DNA from 3 places in the Pantoea sp. X-Soil-ISGK-259 genome. Region 1 is predicted to be linked to each of the others. Evidence: riboswitches for the same ligand, from Rfam matches in the RefSeq annotation. Region 1 holds a riboswitch; each other region holds the start of a gene.
What was found. Region 1 has a riboswitch for thiamine pyrophosphate ahead of tenA (thiaminase II). Riboswitches for the same ligand answer to the same signal wherever they lie in the genome.

Region 1 (5,154 bases):
TGGCGATGATTCTTGATATGGCGGGCGTGTTTGAAAAAGGTTCATCAACGCTGGTGATCCTCAACGTCATTGGCGACGGGGCATTCTTCTTCCTGCCGATCATGGTTGCCGCCTCAGCGGCGCTGAAGTTCAAAACTAATATGTCGCTGGCGATTGCCATTGCCGGCGTTCTGGTCCATCCCAATTTTGTTGAGCTGATGGCAAAAGCGGCGCAGGGTCAGCCGGTCGAGTTCGCTTTCATACCTGTCACCGCGGTGAAATACACCTATACGGTGATCCCGGCGCTGGTGATGACGTGGATCCTGTCACACATTGAACGAGGCGTGGATCGCATCACCCCTGCGGTCACTAAAAACTTCCTGAAACCGATGCTGATTGTGCTGATTGCGGCACCCATTGCGATTGTGCTGATTGGCCCGATTGGTATCTGGATCGGCAGCGGCATCTCCGCGCTGGTCTACACCGTCCATGGCTACCTTGGCTGGCTTTCGGTTGCGATTATGGGCGCTCTCTGGCCGCTGCTGGTGATGACCGGTATGCACCGGGTTTTCACACCAACCATTATCCAGACCATTGCCGAAACCGGCAAAGAAGGCATGGTGATGCCGTCAGAGATCGGCGCCAACCTGTCGCTGGGCGGATCGTCGCTGGCGGTGGCGTTCCGCACTAAAAACCGTGAACTGCGCCAGACCGCACTGGCAGCTGCGGCATCAGCCATTATCGCAGGGATTTCAGAACCGGCGCTGTATGGCGTTGCAGTGCGCCTGAAACGCCCACTGATCGCCTGTCTGATCAGTGGTTTTATCTGTGGCGCGGTTGCGGGCATTGGCGGGCTGGCCAGCCACTCGATGGCCTCACCCGGCCTCTTTACCAGCGTACAGTTCTTCGATCCCACCAATCCCATGAGTATTGTCTGGGTCGGTGCGGTCATGGTGCTCTCGGTGGTGTTGTCATTCGTGCTGACGCTACTGTTAGGCTTCGAGGATATTCCTGAGACAGAACCCGAAAGCGCTGCGCAACCTGCGCCTGCTACCGAACGCGCTAACGCGATCAATAGCCATTAGGAAAAGGGTCAGGCTGACCCAAAAAAGAGGATTGCATGTCTGATTCAAGGTTCCCGCAAGGGTTTTTATGGGGCGGCGCGCTGGCCGCTAACCAGAGTGAAGGTGGTTTTCGTGAGGGCGGAAAGGGCTTAACCACCGTCGATATGATCCCGCATGGCCCAAACCGGATGCCGGTTAAACTGGGTCTGGAAAAACGTTTTGCCCTGCGTGACGACGAGTTCTACCCCAGTCATGACGCTATCGATTTCTATCACCGCTATCCGGAAGATATTGCGCTGATGGCCGAAATGGGGTTCAGCGTGTTCCGCACCTCAATTGCCTGGAGCCGGCTCTATCCTAACGGTGACGAACTGACGCCTAATCCGGAAGGCATTGCGTTTTATCGTGCGGTCTTCGAAGAGTGCCGGAAATACAATATCGAACCGCTGGTCACGCTTTGCCATTTTGATGTCCCGATGCATCTGGTCACGGAATATGGCTCATGGCGCAATCGCAAAATGGTCGATTTTTTTGCCCGTTACGCACGAAGCTGTTTCGAGGCGTTTGATGGACTGGTGAAATACTGGCTGACCTTCAACGAGATCAATATCCTGCTGCACAGTCCGTTTTCCGGGGCTGGCCTGGTCTTTGAACCCGGCGAGAATAGAGACCAGGTAAAATATCAGGCGGCACATCATGAACTGGTTGCCAGCGCGCTGGTTACGCGAATCGCGCATGAAGTGAATCCGGTCAATCAGGTCGGCTGCATGCTGGCCGGCGGCAATTTCTATCCCTGGTCGAGCAAACCGGAAGATGTCTGGGCTGCACTGGAGAAAGACCGCGAAAACCTCTTTTTTATAGATGTGCAGGCGCGCGGTGCCTATCCGGCTTACGCTGCCCGCGTGTTCCGTGAAAAAGGGGTGACGCTGGAGATCGCTGACGGTGATGCCTACATTCTGAAAAACAGCGTCGATTTTGTCTCATTCAGTTACTACGCTTCGCGCTGCGCGTCGGCAGAAATGAACGAGCAGAACAGTAGCGCCGCCAACGTGGTGAAATCCCTGACTAATCCCCATGTGCCACGCAGTGACTGGGGCTGGGGCATCGATCCGCTGGGGTTACGTATCACGATGAACATGATGTATGACCGCTATCAGAAGCCTCTCTTCCTGGTGGAGAATGGCCTGGGCGCACGCGATGAAGTCGACGCGAATGGCGAGATTAATGACGATTACCGCATCAGCTATCTGCGTGAACATATCCGCGCGATGGGCGACGCCATTGAAGATGGCGTGCCGGTGATGGGTTATACCAGCTGGGGCTGTATCGATCTGGTTGCCGCCTCGACCGGCGAAATGAGCAAGCGCTACGGTTTCGTCTACGTAGACCGCGACGATTTGGGTAACGGCACGCTGGCGCGTACGCGAAAAAAATCATTCTGGTGGTATAAGAAAGTGATTGCCAGTAATGGCGCAGATCTTGAGTGACACTGTCACTTAAAAAGCACATCTGAATGCACTGTCGCGTAGCAAACTTGCCTGAGCATAACACTGACGCATCCGTTGTGCTCAGGCACTAATTATCGTATAACGAATGTCTCCGAGGGGTGTCCTGTCATGGGCTGAGATGGCGAAAGCCGAACCCTTTGAACCTGATCTGGGTCATGCCAGCGAAGGGACGGGTCGGCAGATTTTCTGTCTCATTTCCTGCACTATCCCCTGTTCCAGACCGTATGCCCGGATCTCCCTTTTAATGGAGATCCCATGTCACATCCGCTTTTCGAGACCGGTTTCTATGGTCGTCTGCGCCAGCAGGCGGGCACGCAATGGCACGCCTATGTAAGGCACGATTTTGTGCAGCAACTCGGTCAGGGTACGCTGCCTCCTGCCGCCTTCCGTAACTATCTCACCCAGGATTATCTGTTCCTGCTCCACTTCGCCCGTGCCTGGGGTCTGCTGATCAGCAAACTCTCTGAGCCTGACGCTCTACGACGCGCTACGGCATCACTTAACGCGATTATCGGTGAACTGCCGCTGCACCTCGCTTACTGCCAGCAATGGGGCATCAGCGAGGCAACAATGGCACGTGAACCCGAAGCAGCGGAAACGCTCAATTACACCCGTTATGTGCTGGATGCCGGTCACACCGGCGATGCACTGGAGCTCATAACGGCGCTGATGCCCTGTGTTGCCGGTTACGCTGAAATCGGCCTGACTTTGCTGGATGATCCTGCGACGCGCATTGAGGGCAACCCTTACGCCGAATGGATTGAAAATTACGGCGATGAAGCCTATCTGGCCGGGGTAGGCTCGTCACTGATACTTTTTGAAACGCTGGCTCAGCAGCGCGCCGGAGAACAACGTTTTGATCGGCTGGCGGAGATTTTCACCACTGCGACCCGGCTGGAAGCGGCATTCTGGCAAATGGGGATAGATCACGCTGCCGATCTTCGGGTCAGACCATGAGCCAGCTGTGCAATGCCACACCGCCAGGTATTTCAGTTCGCCAGCTCAGCCTTACGCTGGGTCAGCAACAACTTTTCAGTCAGCTTGATCTGGAGATCGCCGGGGGTAAATTTACGGCGTTACTGGGTGCCAGCGGTGCAGGCAAAAGCAGCCTGATGCGTGTCATTGCCGGTCTTACGCCACCCAGTTCGGGACAGATTAGCGGCAGCGATGGCCTTCCGCTGACCGGACGCATCGCCTGGATGGGGCAACAGGATTTGCTCTATCCGTGGCTGACGATTGAGCAAAATGTCTGCCTGGCCAGTCGGCTGAAAGGCGAGAAAGCCGATCGCGACTGGGCGCAGTATCTGCTGGCAAGGGTTGGGCTGAGCCAGAGCGCCCGCGCGCGGCCCGCTACACTCTCCGGCGGGATGCGTCAGCGCGCTGCGCTGGCCCGCACTCTCTACACGCGTCAGCCTGTTGTGTTAATGGATGAGCCATTCTCCGCGCTGGATGCATTGACCCGTCATGAGATTCAGATGCTGGCGGCGGAGGTGCTGGTCGGTCACACGGTGCTGCTGATCACCCACGATGCCGCCGAAGCCTGTCGTCTCAGTCATCACCTGCTGGTGATCGGTGCGGCGGGAATCGAAGCCTCTCCACCACTACAGGGCCTGCCGCCAAGGGCAGCCGAGGACGCCGGCTTAATACGAAGTCAGGCCGCACTGTTGAAACAGCTAAGCGGAATAGCCAGATGAGCACACGTTTCGTACGTTTGCGTCGTGGAATTACGCTGTTTGCCGGTCTGATTGCAGCATGGTGGCTGGCCACGCTGACCTGTATTCCCGCCTTTCTGCTGCCCTCGCCCGCTGCAGTCGCTATTGCGCTGTGGCAGAACGCTGACTATCTCAGCTATCACACTCTGATTACCCTGACCGAGATCCTCAGCGGCATGGCGCTCGGCGTGCTGCTGGGTGGTGTGCTGGCGCTGGGCATGACCTATTCACCGTGGTTACAGCGCTGGATGATGCCGCTGGTGATCACCAGCCAGGCGATTCCGGTATTTGCGCTGGCTCCGCTGCTGGTTCTCTGGTTTGGCTTTGGCATGAGCGCCAAAGTCGCGATGGCCGTGCTGGTGATCTTCTTCCCGGTAACCTCCAGCTTTTTTGATGGCCTGCGCCGCGTTACGCCCGGCTACCTTGACCTGGCTCGCACTATGGGCGCTTCCCCTTCAGCACAACTGCGCCATGTCAGGCTGCCAGCGGCGCTGCCTGCGCTGGGTTCAGGGTTACGGATGGCGGCGGCCGTCGCGCCGATAGGGGCAATTATCGGCGAATGGGTCGGCTCAGCGGAAGGGCTGGGTTTCGTGATGCTGAATGCCAATGCCCGGATGCAGAGCGACCTCTGTTTCGCTGCCCTGTTCATTCTGGTGCTGATGACCCTCGCCCTGTGGCTGACTATCGATCGCCTGCTGCGCCGCCTGATTAGCTGGGCTCCTGAGACAATTTGATGACCCTTAAAATGAGAAATCCCATGACTAAACTGCCCCTGTTAACCCTGCTCTTCAGCGCCACCTTAACCACTCAGGTTCAGGCGATGGAAAAACTGACGCTGGTACTCGACTGGTATATCAATCCCGATCACGCGCCCATTATGGTGGCGCAGCA
Region 2 (5,154 bases), 240 kb from region 1:
TGCGCGATAGCCGGGCGCACCGCCGCAGAATCCGCCGACATACCCTTTACGCCCCAGCACCGAGGCGCAGATCAGCGGCAGGTCGCGCGGATAGCAGGCGTCAGAAAGCTGATAAGTAATGGCGAAGTTATCCGCCGCATCCACCACCAGATCGATTCCCTCCAGCGCCTGCGGTAGCTGACTGGCGCTCAGCAGGTGTGAATGCGCCTCGACAAGGCAGTCAGGATTTCGCTGCGCCAGCGCACGCTGCGCACAGCGTGCTTTGGGCTCGCCCACATCACCGACACCAAACAACGTCTGCCGGTGAAGATTGTGCAGTTCAACACGATCGCCATCGTAAAGACGAATAAATCCCACGCCCGCGCCTGCCAGTAACGGCAGCAGGGTGGCGCTGAGGCCGCCCGCGCCCACCACCAGCACGCTTGCCCTGGCCAGCCGCTGCTGCCCCGCTTCGCCAATTTCAGGCAACATGGTCTGTCGCTGATAACGCGCCATTGTCTCTCCTCAGAACTCTGCCAGACCAAAAATGGGCGTAGAGGCAGAGGCCATATCACGCTGCTCCATCAGGCCCGCCTGGAATCCCTGATGTCCGCCATAAATCGCAGCAGCAAACGCACCGGCCATCCGCACCGGATCGCCTGCTTTTGCCACCGCTGTGTTGAGCAGCACACCGTCGAAACCCATCTCCATAGCCTGCGCCGCCTGACCGGGTGAGCCGATACCTGCGTCGATAATCAGCGGCACATCTTTAAACCACGCACGCATCGTGCGCAGCCCTTCGATATTGCGCAGCCCCTGACCGGAGCCAATTGGCGCGCCCCAGGGCATCAGCACTTCGCAACCCGCTTCCAGCAATTTTTCACCGACAATCAGATCTTCGGTGGTATAGGGAAAAACCTGGAAACCGTCAGCACAGAGGATGCGCGCGGCTTCAACCAGTGCAAAAGGATCGGGTTGCAGCGTGTCAGCATGGCCGATCACTTCCAGTTTGATCCATGGCGTGTCGAACAGTTCACGCGCCATTTGCGCCGTTGTCACGGCTTCTTTTACCGTGTGGCAACCGGCTGTATTCGGCAGAATGCGCTTGTTGAGCTGTTGCAGTAGCGTGCGGAAGGCACCCCCTTCGCTGCCCTCCCGTCGAAGGCTGACAGTAATGATTTCTGCACCTGAGGCGTCGATCGCCTGCTGCAGAATGTCGGGAGACGGATAGCCAGCAGTACCCAGAAGAAAGCGGGATTGCGGCGCAAATTGATAGAACATTATTAACCTCCCTGCATCGGTGACAGGATTTCCAGCTGATTACCCGCCTCAAGTTGCTGGCTGGCATACCGGCTTCGCGGCACAAACTCACCGTTCAGCGCGGCGGCGACGGAGCGCGGGTCGATCTGCTGCTCCTGCAGCAGTTCCGCCAGCGTGCCTGCATCGGTTTCAATCGTGCGTCCATTAAGTTGAACTCGCATGAGTCATCTCCTGAGTCAGTTGCAGCATGAGGTTTTCAGCCATGATCGGAGCCAGCAAAAAGCCATGGCGATACAGCCCATTGAGCGAAAAACGGCCATTCTCAAAACGAACCTCCGGCAGGTTCTGTTGATAGGCAGGGCGCAGGCCGGTGCCGCTCTCCACAATCCGCGCTTCAGCCAGCGCCGGATGCAGACTGTAAGCGGCGCTTAGCAACTCCATCATGGCTCTGGCGCTAATCGGACTGCTGTCGTGACTTTCGACCATGGTGGCACCCAGCATGAAGTGCCCTTCTGCTCGGGGCACCAGATAGCAGGGAAAGCGAGGATGCAGCAGCCGGACAGGACGGGAGAGCTGAACGTCATGCGTCTGGAGGATCAGCATTTCACCCCGTACGGCGCGCAGCGCGGGCTGCTGATCCGCGGCGTGAATGCCACGGCAGTCAATGATGGTGCCGGTGGGTTCACCACTGTGTAAGGGCACGCCAGCCTGTTGTAATTTGTCACGCAGTTGCTGCAACGCCAGGCGGGGATCGAGATGCGCCTCCGCCGCAAAATACAGACCACGGGCAAAGCGATTTTCCAGCGCCGGTTCGATATCACCCGGTACGACCCACTCATGTTTTTCCGTCATGCTGGCGAAGCGCGTCAGTTCGCGGCTATCACGCGGCGGCGCAACCACCAGCGTACCCTGCTGTTCCACGCCATCAACACGTTGCGACCACCAGCCTGCAGCGTGCTGGCCCCAATCGATCACCTGCTGAGGCGCGCTTTCCGCTTCGCACCAGGGCGCGAGCATGCCACCCGCCCAGTGTGAGGCGGCACGACAGTCAGGCTGCGTAATGATTTCGACGGTTTCGCCCCGCTCCATCAGCAGTGTGGCGACGCACAGCCCGGCCACGCCACTGCCAAGCACCGACCAGCGGCTCATGATGTCCACCGGCGAGGAAGAGAGAGATTCTGGATGAGATATTTCACTTTGGCCTCGTTATACGTTAACGAAGACCCGTGATACGGAGGGAAAAGGCAGAGGCGTCGTGCATGCGCCCCTGCGGCAAGTATCTGATGCGATACCCGTCTTCCTACGCCAGTATCAACTGGGTCAGGTTCTAAGGGTCGCTAAGCCGCGCGATGCGCTATTAGCCTCTCAGTCTCTCTGGCGAGACTCCCCTGACGGGTTTAGTTGTAAGTGAAGCGGGCAGCTTCGTCAAGCGCGCACAGGATGGCTGCTAAGAATTTTAGGGGACAGGCAAGGTTTTGCGCCAGAGTCAAATGCAATGCGTTAGCAGTAGGCAATGAGAGGGTGTTTAAACTGCAGTCGCCTTACAGCGCCTGCAGTGATTGTGTCAGCACGTCGGTGATTTCACGAATACGCGGTTCAGCACGACGATAATAGGTCCATTTGCCCACTTTGCTGGCTTCGACCAGCCCGGCACTGTGAAGTGCTTTCAGGCATAACGACGTGGCGGGCTGTGATAAGCCCGCCTTGTCCTGTATGAGGCTGGCACAGACGCCATACTGATCGAAGGGATAGAGCTGGGTATAGCCCGCAAACGCTTCTTCAGGATGCTTAAGCCACTTCAGCACTGCCACTCGGGTTGGATTGGACAGTAACTTCAGGGCATTTTCGGGGGACATGCCGCCTCACAGAGTATCAGGATTGAAAAACAGGATAGTCAGTATAACCCTTCTCCGTGCCGCCATACAGAGAAGCGTGGTCGACCTCATTCAGCGGATGACCTGATTTAATGCGTGCAGGCAAATCAGGATTAGCGATAAATGAACGACCAAAACCAAACAGATCGCCCCAGCCTTTTTCCAGTACATGCTGCGCTTTTTCAGCCGTGTAACGACCGGAATAGATGATCGGAGAGCGGAATGTTTCCCGCAGCGCAACGCGGAAACTTTCAGGCATGTCCGGGCTATTATCCCAGTCCGCTTCGGCAATGGAGAGATAACCGACTTCAAGTTCATTCAACAGTTTAGCGGCACGGATGTAGGTGGCATGGGGATCGCTTTCAACCAGACCGAGATAAACGCGCTCTTCGTCAGTACTCGAAAACAGAGGGGCAAACCGAACGCCCACGCGATGGCTGCCAAAGACCGAGCTGACGGCCTCAACGACTTCACGCAGGAAGCGCAGACGATTCTCCGCTGAGCCACCATATTCATCCGTACGCAGATTAGTATGCTCTGAAATAAACTGGTTAATCAGATAGCCGTTAGCGGAATGCAGTTCCACGCCGTCGAAACCGGCTGCTTTGGCGTTCTCCGCTGCCTGTCGGTAAAGCGCAACGATCTCTTTAACTTCCTCTGTGGTCAGTGCCCGTGGCTCGCTGGGTGCGGTCAGTATCCCCGCGCCTGGCCCGGTTTCAATAAATACCCGGACGTTATCGGCTGCGATGGCTGAAGGCGCTACCGGTGGCTGTTTACCTGGCTGAAGTTCATTGTGTGACACGCGGCCAACATGCCAGAGCTGGCAGAAAATGGTGGCACCTTCCTGATGTACCGCCTCTGTAACCTTTTTCCAGCCCGCGATTTGCGCGTCGCTATGGATCCCCGGCGTCCATGCATAGCCCTGCCCGCGAGGCTCAATCTGGGTGCCTTCAGTGACCATCAGTCCCGCACCGGCACGCTGACGGTAGTATTCCACCATCATATCGCCGGGAATATTGCCCGGCTGTTCACTGCGGCAACGCGTCAGCGGCGGCAGGACAATGCGGTTACGGAGTTTGAGATCGCCCAGGTTCAGGGGGGTAAAAAGTGACGGCATAACAAAAAGTCCTCTGATGTGTGAAGAGGCGCCATTATATTTACACATTTAAATTTGTAAATGTGTAATCTGTGCTTTTTGTTCCCGGACCTTTACCGTTGGTGGCGTTTTTACACGCTTTTTACCCGTTGAATCTCATCATTGCGGTATGCGGATGGCTATCAGAGCTGTACTCATTTATCTTTTTCCTGACAGCATAATCCCGGAAAATATTGTGACCACATTACTTTCTTTAGACGCGCTCGGACCGCGCATTTGTATTATGGGCCCGTCGAACAGCGGAAAATCGACTTTAGCGGACGCTATCTCCCACAAAACAGCATTACCTGCCATTCATCTGGATCAACTTCACCATCTTCCGGGAAGCCAATGGATTCCAAGAGCACCGGCTGAATTTCTCCGCGTGCACGCTGCCGCGGTGAGTCAGGAAAAATGGGTTATGGATGGGAATTACACAAAATGTATTGAAGAACGTCTCGCGCGCGCCACCGGATTCATTCTTCTGGATGTAAAAGTGCCAGTGGCGCTGTTTCGGTATATTCGCAGATGCTACTCATTCACGCCGCGAGTTGGCGGTCTCGGAATACGCAAAGAGCATGTAACCCTGGATATGCTGAAATATATTATCCTTACTGCCCCAAAGAACAGAAAGCGCCATAAGAAACTTTATGACCATGTCAGACTGCCTAAGCTTCTGCTGCATTCTTCAACTGATGTGAATGCCTGTCTGAAATACTGGGGCTTAACGTTTACGAATAACTGACCATGGCTGCTGTTATTAATCCAGTAACGTTAAGCTCGCCAATAGTGCATTCAGCGACTCAACAGGCCCGGCATGATTTGTCTCTGAACGGGTAGAATCCCAGGGCATCGCGTCCTCGGTACAGTAGTCTCCGATGCACTGCATATCGGCAGGTTCATTGA
Region 3 (5,154 bases), on a different replicon from region 1:
ATCATCGTAACTATGAAACCTTTAGCTGCTGGGTGCGCCACTACTTTCCCTGCGGCATCTGCGTTTCCCGCCCTCAGGGCGGTTTTCTGATGTGGATTGAACTCCCGGAAGCATTTGATGCGGTCCTGCTTAACCGGGAACTGCGCGAGTCAAAAATTCAGATTGCCGCAGGCTCACTCTTTTCGGCCTCGGGCAAATATCGCAACTGCCTGCGCTTAAACTACGGGCTGCCAATAAACGAGCAAACTGAACAGGCGCTGGCGCGGGTGGGTGCGGCTGTCGAACGCGCTATGCTCTCGTGTCAGCATGAGCCGCAGACTTCAGCCTCTGCTATCGTATAGAGGAAAGAAGAAGCAGGGCCGGCAAGAGGAGGGAACCGGCCCTGGTCAGTTAACCTTAACCTGACGGATGCCACGTTAAGGTTTTGGCTCACAGCACGCCAGCGGCAACCCTCACGTTTGCGCGCTGCTTTCCCGGAAGAATGCGGGCATTACCCGTTTTGCAGCGGCTATGTGGTACAGCTTCCACAAATCCTTAATGGCCAGGTTCTGCCAGCGCCATCAGTGTCCGGGTTGCTTCACGCCAGTCATCTGCCTGAGTAATCGCACTCACTACCGCAATACTCCCAACGCCGGTTGCCAGTACCTCAGGTGCTCGCGCAATCGAGATACCGCCAATCGCCACAGTGGGAATATGCGTCAGGCGTGCCAGATGTCGCTTCAGCTGCTCAATGCCCTGCGGCGCAGAAGGCATCTCTTTAGTCTGCGTCGGGAAAATATGCCCAAGTGCGATGTAAGAGGGCTGGATTGCCAGCGCGCGATCCAGCTCCGCGTCGTCATGGGTGGAGAGCCCCAGACGCAATCCGGCCTGATGAATGCGGGCAAGATCGGCCACATCCATATCCTCCTGCCCCAGATGTACGCCATAAGCCTGATGTTTAATTGCCAGCTGCCAGTAGTCATTGATAAACAGGCGTGCGTCATAGCGTTTTCCCAGTGCAATCGCATGGGCAATAGCGGGCTCAGCGATCGCATCGGGCTGATCCTTAATGCGCAGCTGCAGCGTGCGAACGCCCATCTCCAGCAGGCGTTCAATCCACTCGGGGCTATCAACCACCGGATAAAGCCCCAGGCGCGGGGCGGTAGCAGGGAATGCGGGCATCGTTACTCCTCCTTAATGGCATCGGCAGGGTGATAAAGCTCACCGCCGTGGCTGCGAAAACGGTCTGACATCTGCGCCATGCCCACTTCAACCGGCTCGGCACGCGCATCCTGGCGTGCTGCAAACTCGCGCACCTCCTGAGAAATTTTCATTGAGCAGAATTTAGGGCCACACATCGAGCAGAAATGAGCCACCTTTCCTGACTCCTGCGGCAGGGTTTCGTCATGCATAGCCCGCGCCGTGTGGGGATCCAGCGCCAGATTGAATTGATCTTCCCAGCGGAATTCAAAGCGCGCTTTGGACATGGCGTTATCACGGATCTGCGCAGCGGGGTGGCCTTTGGCCAGATCGGCGGCATGCGCCGCGATTTTGTAGGTGATCAATCCTTGTTTCACATCCTCTTTGTTGGGCAGACCCAGATGCTCTTTAGGTGTGACATAACACAGCATCGCACAACCAAACCAGCCAATCATGGCGGCACCGATACCCGAGGTGAAATGGTCATAGCCGGGCGCGATATCGGTGGTCAGCGGACCGAGGGTGTAGAAGGGGGCTTCATCGCACAGCTCGAGCTGTTCCGTCATGTTGCGGCGGATCATATGCATCGGCACGTGGCCCGGACCTTCAATCATTACCTGAACATCATATTCCCAGGCAATACGGGTCAGTTCACCCAGGGTACGCAGTTCGGCAAACTGCGCTTCATCGTTGGCATCCTGAATCGAACCCGGACGCAGGCCATCGCCCAGCGACAGGGAGACATCGTACGCCGTACAGATTTCACAGATCTCACGGAAGTGCTGATAGAGGAAACTCTCCTGATGATGGGACAGGCACCACTTCGCCATGATCGATCCGCCCCGCGAGACGATGCCGGTCAGACGTTTCGCCGTCATCGGGACATAACGCAGTAGCACGCCCGCGTGGATAGTGAAGTAATCGACGCCCTGTTCCGCCTGTTCAAGCAGCGTGTCACGGAATATTTCCCAGTTCAGCGCCTCCGCCACGCCATTCACTTTTTCCAGCGCCTGATAGATCGGCACCGTACCAATAGGCACCGGGCTGTTGCGCAAAATCCATTCGCGCGTTTCATGAATATAACGACCGGTAGAGAGATCCATCACCGTATCGGCACCCCAGCGAGTTGACCAGACCAGCTTTTCCACTTCTTCTTCAATGGAAGAGGTCACCGCCGAATTACCGATGTTGGCGTTAACCTTAACCAGAAAGTTGCGGCCTATGATCATGGGCTCTGATTCAGGGTGATTGATATTCGCCGGGATGATAGCGCGTCCGGCAGCAACTTCCTGACGCACAAACTCGGGGGTGATGCGGGCGGGAAGATGCGCACCAAAGCTGTGACCCGGATGCTGTTGCAGCAGCACCTCACTGCGGATTCGCTCGCGCCCCATGTTTTCGCGCAGAGCGATAAACTCCATCTCCGGGGTGATGATCCCCTGGCGGGCATAGTGCAGCTGCGTGACGCGGCGCCCGGCACGGGCACGGCGCGGTGTCGGAAGGTGATCGAAGCGCAGATGATCCAGCCCCTCGTCAGCCAGTCGCTGTTGGGTATAGCCTGAGCTGTTCTGTTCAAGAAGTTCGCTGTCGCCGCGTTCAGTAATCCAGCGCGCGCGCAGCTTTTCCAGGCCACGATGCACATCAATCTCTGCCGCGGGATCACCATAAGCGCCTGCCGTGTCATAGACCGGCACCGCTTCATTTTGCTCATAGAGAGGCTGTTCTTTGCTACCGCCAGTGTGGGTCGGGCTCAGGGTAATTTCACGCATGGGTACGCGAATATCCTTCCGGCTGCCGGTAATCCAGATGCGACGGGACTGGGGAAAGGCACTGCCGCTTTGCAGAGAATCGATAAATTCCTGCGCCTGGGCACGCTGTTCACGACGGGTCATTTTTGGGTCAGACATAGCAATCTTCCTGTTAAGAGGGAACGATGCTTGTCCGGAGTTCGGAAGGAGTAACCGTATAGACAGCGTAAGCGTGCTGACATACAGAGAATATTTACTCTTGTTCCCTTCGCAGGTTCTAACCTGATCAGGTTCCGCGGATCCCGAATTAACGGTCTCAGCCCAACTGGGCACTCCGACAAGAAGCTACTTTTTGCACTGGCGTCCTGTAACAGACCCCGGCGTAAAAAGCTTAAATTTCAATGCACAAATAAAAAAGGTTCTTTGGAAAGCGCTCCGCAGAACCTGTTTAGCATAAAAGGGCTGGAAGATAATCTCAACCCCTTTCCCGACGGCGATAATCAGGCCGGGCGGGCGATTTGGCTGTCATTCGCCACTGGCGGGGGGACGAGCTTGTTGTCCCATGCCAGCTGAATCAGCTTATCTTCAAGTGTAAACCGGGCTTCCAGCACTTCGCCCACTTCGGACAACGCCTGCTGGAAGGTCATGCAGTTTTCGTCATCAATCGCCTGCTGAAGGTGGCCGTCATAGAGCTGCATCAGACGTTCCGTATTGGCCTCCAGCGGGGGATAAATCTGCGCGGCAGCGATCATCGGGCTGTCGCCACTCATTTCACTGATCACACGCTCATAGATACTGAAGTGACCCGCAGAAAGATAATCGACCAGGCCATGACAGAAGTTGTCGAGCGCCTGTTCATCCAGACGCGTCAGCGCCTCTTTATTAGGTTTAAGACCCACCAGGTGATAATAGGTCACCAGTAGCTGACGACGGGCTTCAAGCCACGAATCGACCAGTTCATTACTGCCACCTACGCGTTCAGCCAGGACGTCTAACTGGTTAAGCATATCTAACTCCATGTGAGTTATAGTTGTTTATCTACACACTTAACATCAGGGCTTCAGCGTGCGATTTGACGCTAAGGATGACGAAATAAATGCAATGCGAAATCTCAAGCGTAGACGCTGGATGGTGGATTGTCAGCCATGAACAGAAAATTTGGTTGCCACAAGGTGATTTACCCCACGGAAACGCCGAAAAATTTGGTTTAACTGGCAGTATGGCCCGGACCATTGGTGAGTGGCAGGGCGAAAAAGTCTGGCTGATTTGTGAACCGCGTTCTGCCGATATGTTCTCAGTCCGTCAGCTAATCGATCAGGATGCAGCGCTGTTTCAGCTGGTGGGTCGCGGTGTTCAGCTGGCGGAATTCTACCGTTCTCATCGCTGGTGCGGTTATTGCGGCCATGAAATGCATCACAGCAAACATGAGTTTGCCTGTCTCTGCAGCCATTGCCGCGAGCGTTACTATCCGCAGATTGCACCCTGCATTATTGTGGCGATCCGTCGCGGCGATGAAATCCTGCTGGCGAACCATGCCCGCCATCGCAATAAGGTCTATACCGTGCTGGCGGGGTTTGTCGAAGTTGGTGAGACACTGGAGCAGGCCGTGGCCCGTGAAGTGATGGAAGAGAGCAATATCCGCGTCAAAAATGTCCGTTACGTGACCTCCCAGCCGTGGCCCTTCCCGCAATCGCTGATGACAGCATTTATGGCAGAGTATGACAGCGGCGATCTGCAACACGACGGCAAAGAACTGCTGGATGCGGCCTGGTTCCGTTTTGATGACCTGCCGTTGCTGCCACCTCCCGGCACCGTGGCGCGTCGTCTGATTGAAGATACTGTCGCCCTGTGCCGCGCCGAAGCGTGAAAGTGCTACACTACACGCCTGTTATTGAGAGAGTGTTGAGATGAGTGAACTGAAGAACGATCGTTATTTGCGTGCCCTGTTACGCCAGCCAGTTGATGTCACGCCGGTATGGATGATGCGACAAGCCGGTCGCTATTTGCCGGAGTACAAAGCGACACGCGCCCAGGCGGGTGACTTTATGTCGCTATGCAAAAACGCCGAGCTGGCCTGCGAAGTCACCCTGCAGCCGCTGCGCCGTTATCCGCTGGATGCCGCTATCCTCTTCAGTGACATCCTGACCATTCCTGATGCGATGGGACTGGGTCTCTACTTTGAAACCGGCGAAGGCCCGCGTTTCTCTAACCCTGTGACCTGTCGCGC

Region 2: linked by a shared signal. The riboswitch ahead of AC6I77_RS21020 (FAD-dependent oxidoreductase) and the one ahead of tenA (thiaminase II) in region 1 are both predicted to bind thiamine pyrophosphate.
Region 3: linked by a shared signal. The riboswitch ahead of thiC (phosphomethylpyrimidine synthase ThiC) and the one ahead of tenA (thiaminase II) in region 1 are both predicted to bind thiamine pyrophosphate.

The regions. Positions count from the first base shown of each region.
Region 1 is NZ_AP035987.1:149,107-154,260, reverse strand. It holds gene ascF (PTS cellobiose/arbutin/salicin transporter subunit IIBC) at 1-1,064, shown strand, start outside; gene AC6I77_RS19910 (6-phospho-beta-glucosidase) at 1,100-2,530, shown strand; TPP riboswitch at 2,636-2,738, shown strand; gene tenA (thiaminase II) at 2,807-3,508, shown strand; gene AC6I77_RS19900 (ABC transporter ATP-binding protein) at 3,505-4,245, shown strand; gene AC6I77_RS19895 (ABC transporter permease) at 4,242-4,997, shown strand; gene AC6I77_RS19890 (ABC transporter substrate-binding protein) at 5,021-5,154, shown strand, end outside.
Region 2 is NZ_AP035987.1:388,809-393,962, forward strand. It holds gene AC6I77_RS21005 (HesA/MoeB/ThiF family protein) at 1-495, opposite strand, end outside; gene AC6I77_RS21010 (thiazole synthase) at 505-1,260, opposite strand; gene thiS (sulfur carrier protein ThiS) at 1,263-1,460, opposite strand; gene AC6I77_RS21020 (FAD-dependent oxidoreductase) at 1,444-2,388, opposite strand; TPP riboswitch at 2,520-2,639, opposite strand; gene AC6I77_RS21025 (ArsR/SmtB family transcription factor) at 2,781-3,095, opposite strand; gene AC6I77_RS21030 (alkene reductase) at 3,112-4,230, opposite strand; gene AC6I77_RS21035 (P-loop NTPase family protein) at 4,445-4,993, shown strand; gene AC6I77_RS21040 (GFA family protein) at 5,009-5,154, opposite strand, start outside.
Region 3 is NZ_AP035986.1:241,185-246,338, forward strand. It holds gene AC6I77_RS01085 (aminotransferase-like domain-containing protein) at 1-341, shown strand, start outside; gene thiE (thiamine phosphate synthase) at 535-1,161, opposite strand; gene thiC (phosphomethylpyrimidine synthase ThiC) at 1,164-3,086, opposite strand; TPP riboswitch at 3,174-3,274, opposite strand; gene AC6I77_RS01100 (Rsd/AlgQ family anti-sigma factor) at 3,428-3,934, opposite strand; gene nudC (NAD(+) diphosphatase) at 4,024-4,794, shown strand; gene hemE (uroporphyrinogen decarboxylase) at 4,835-5,154, shown strand, end outside.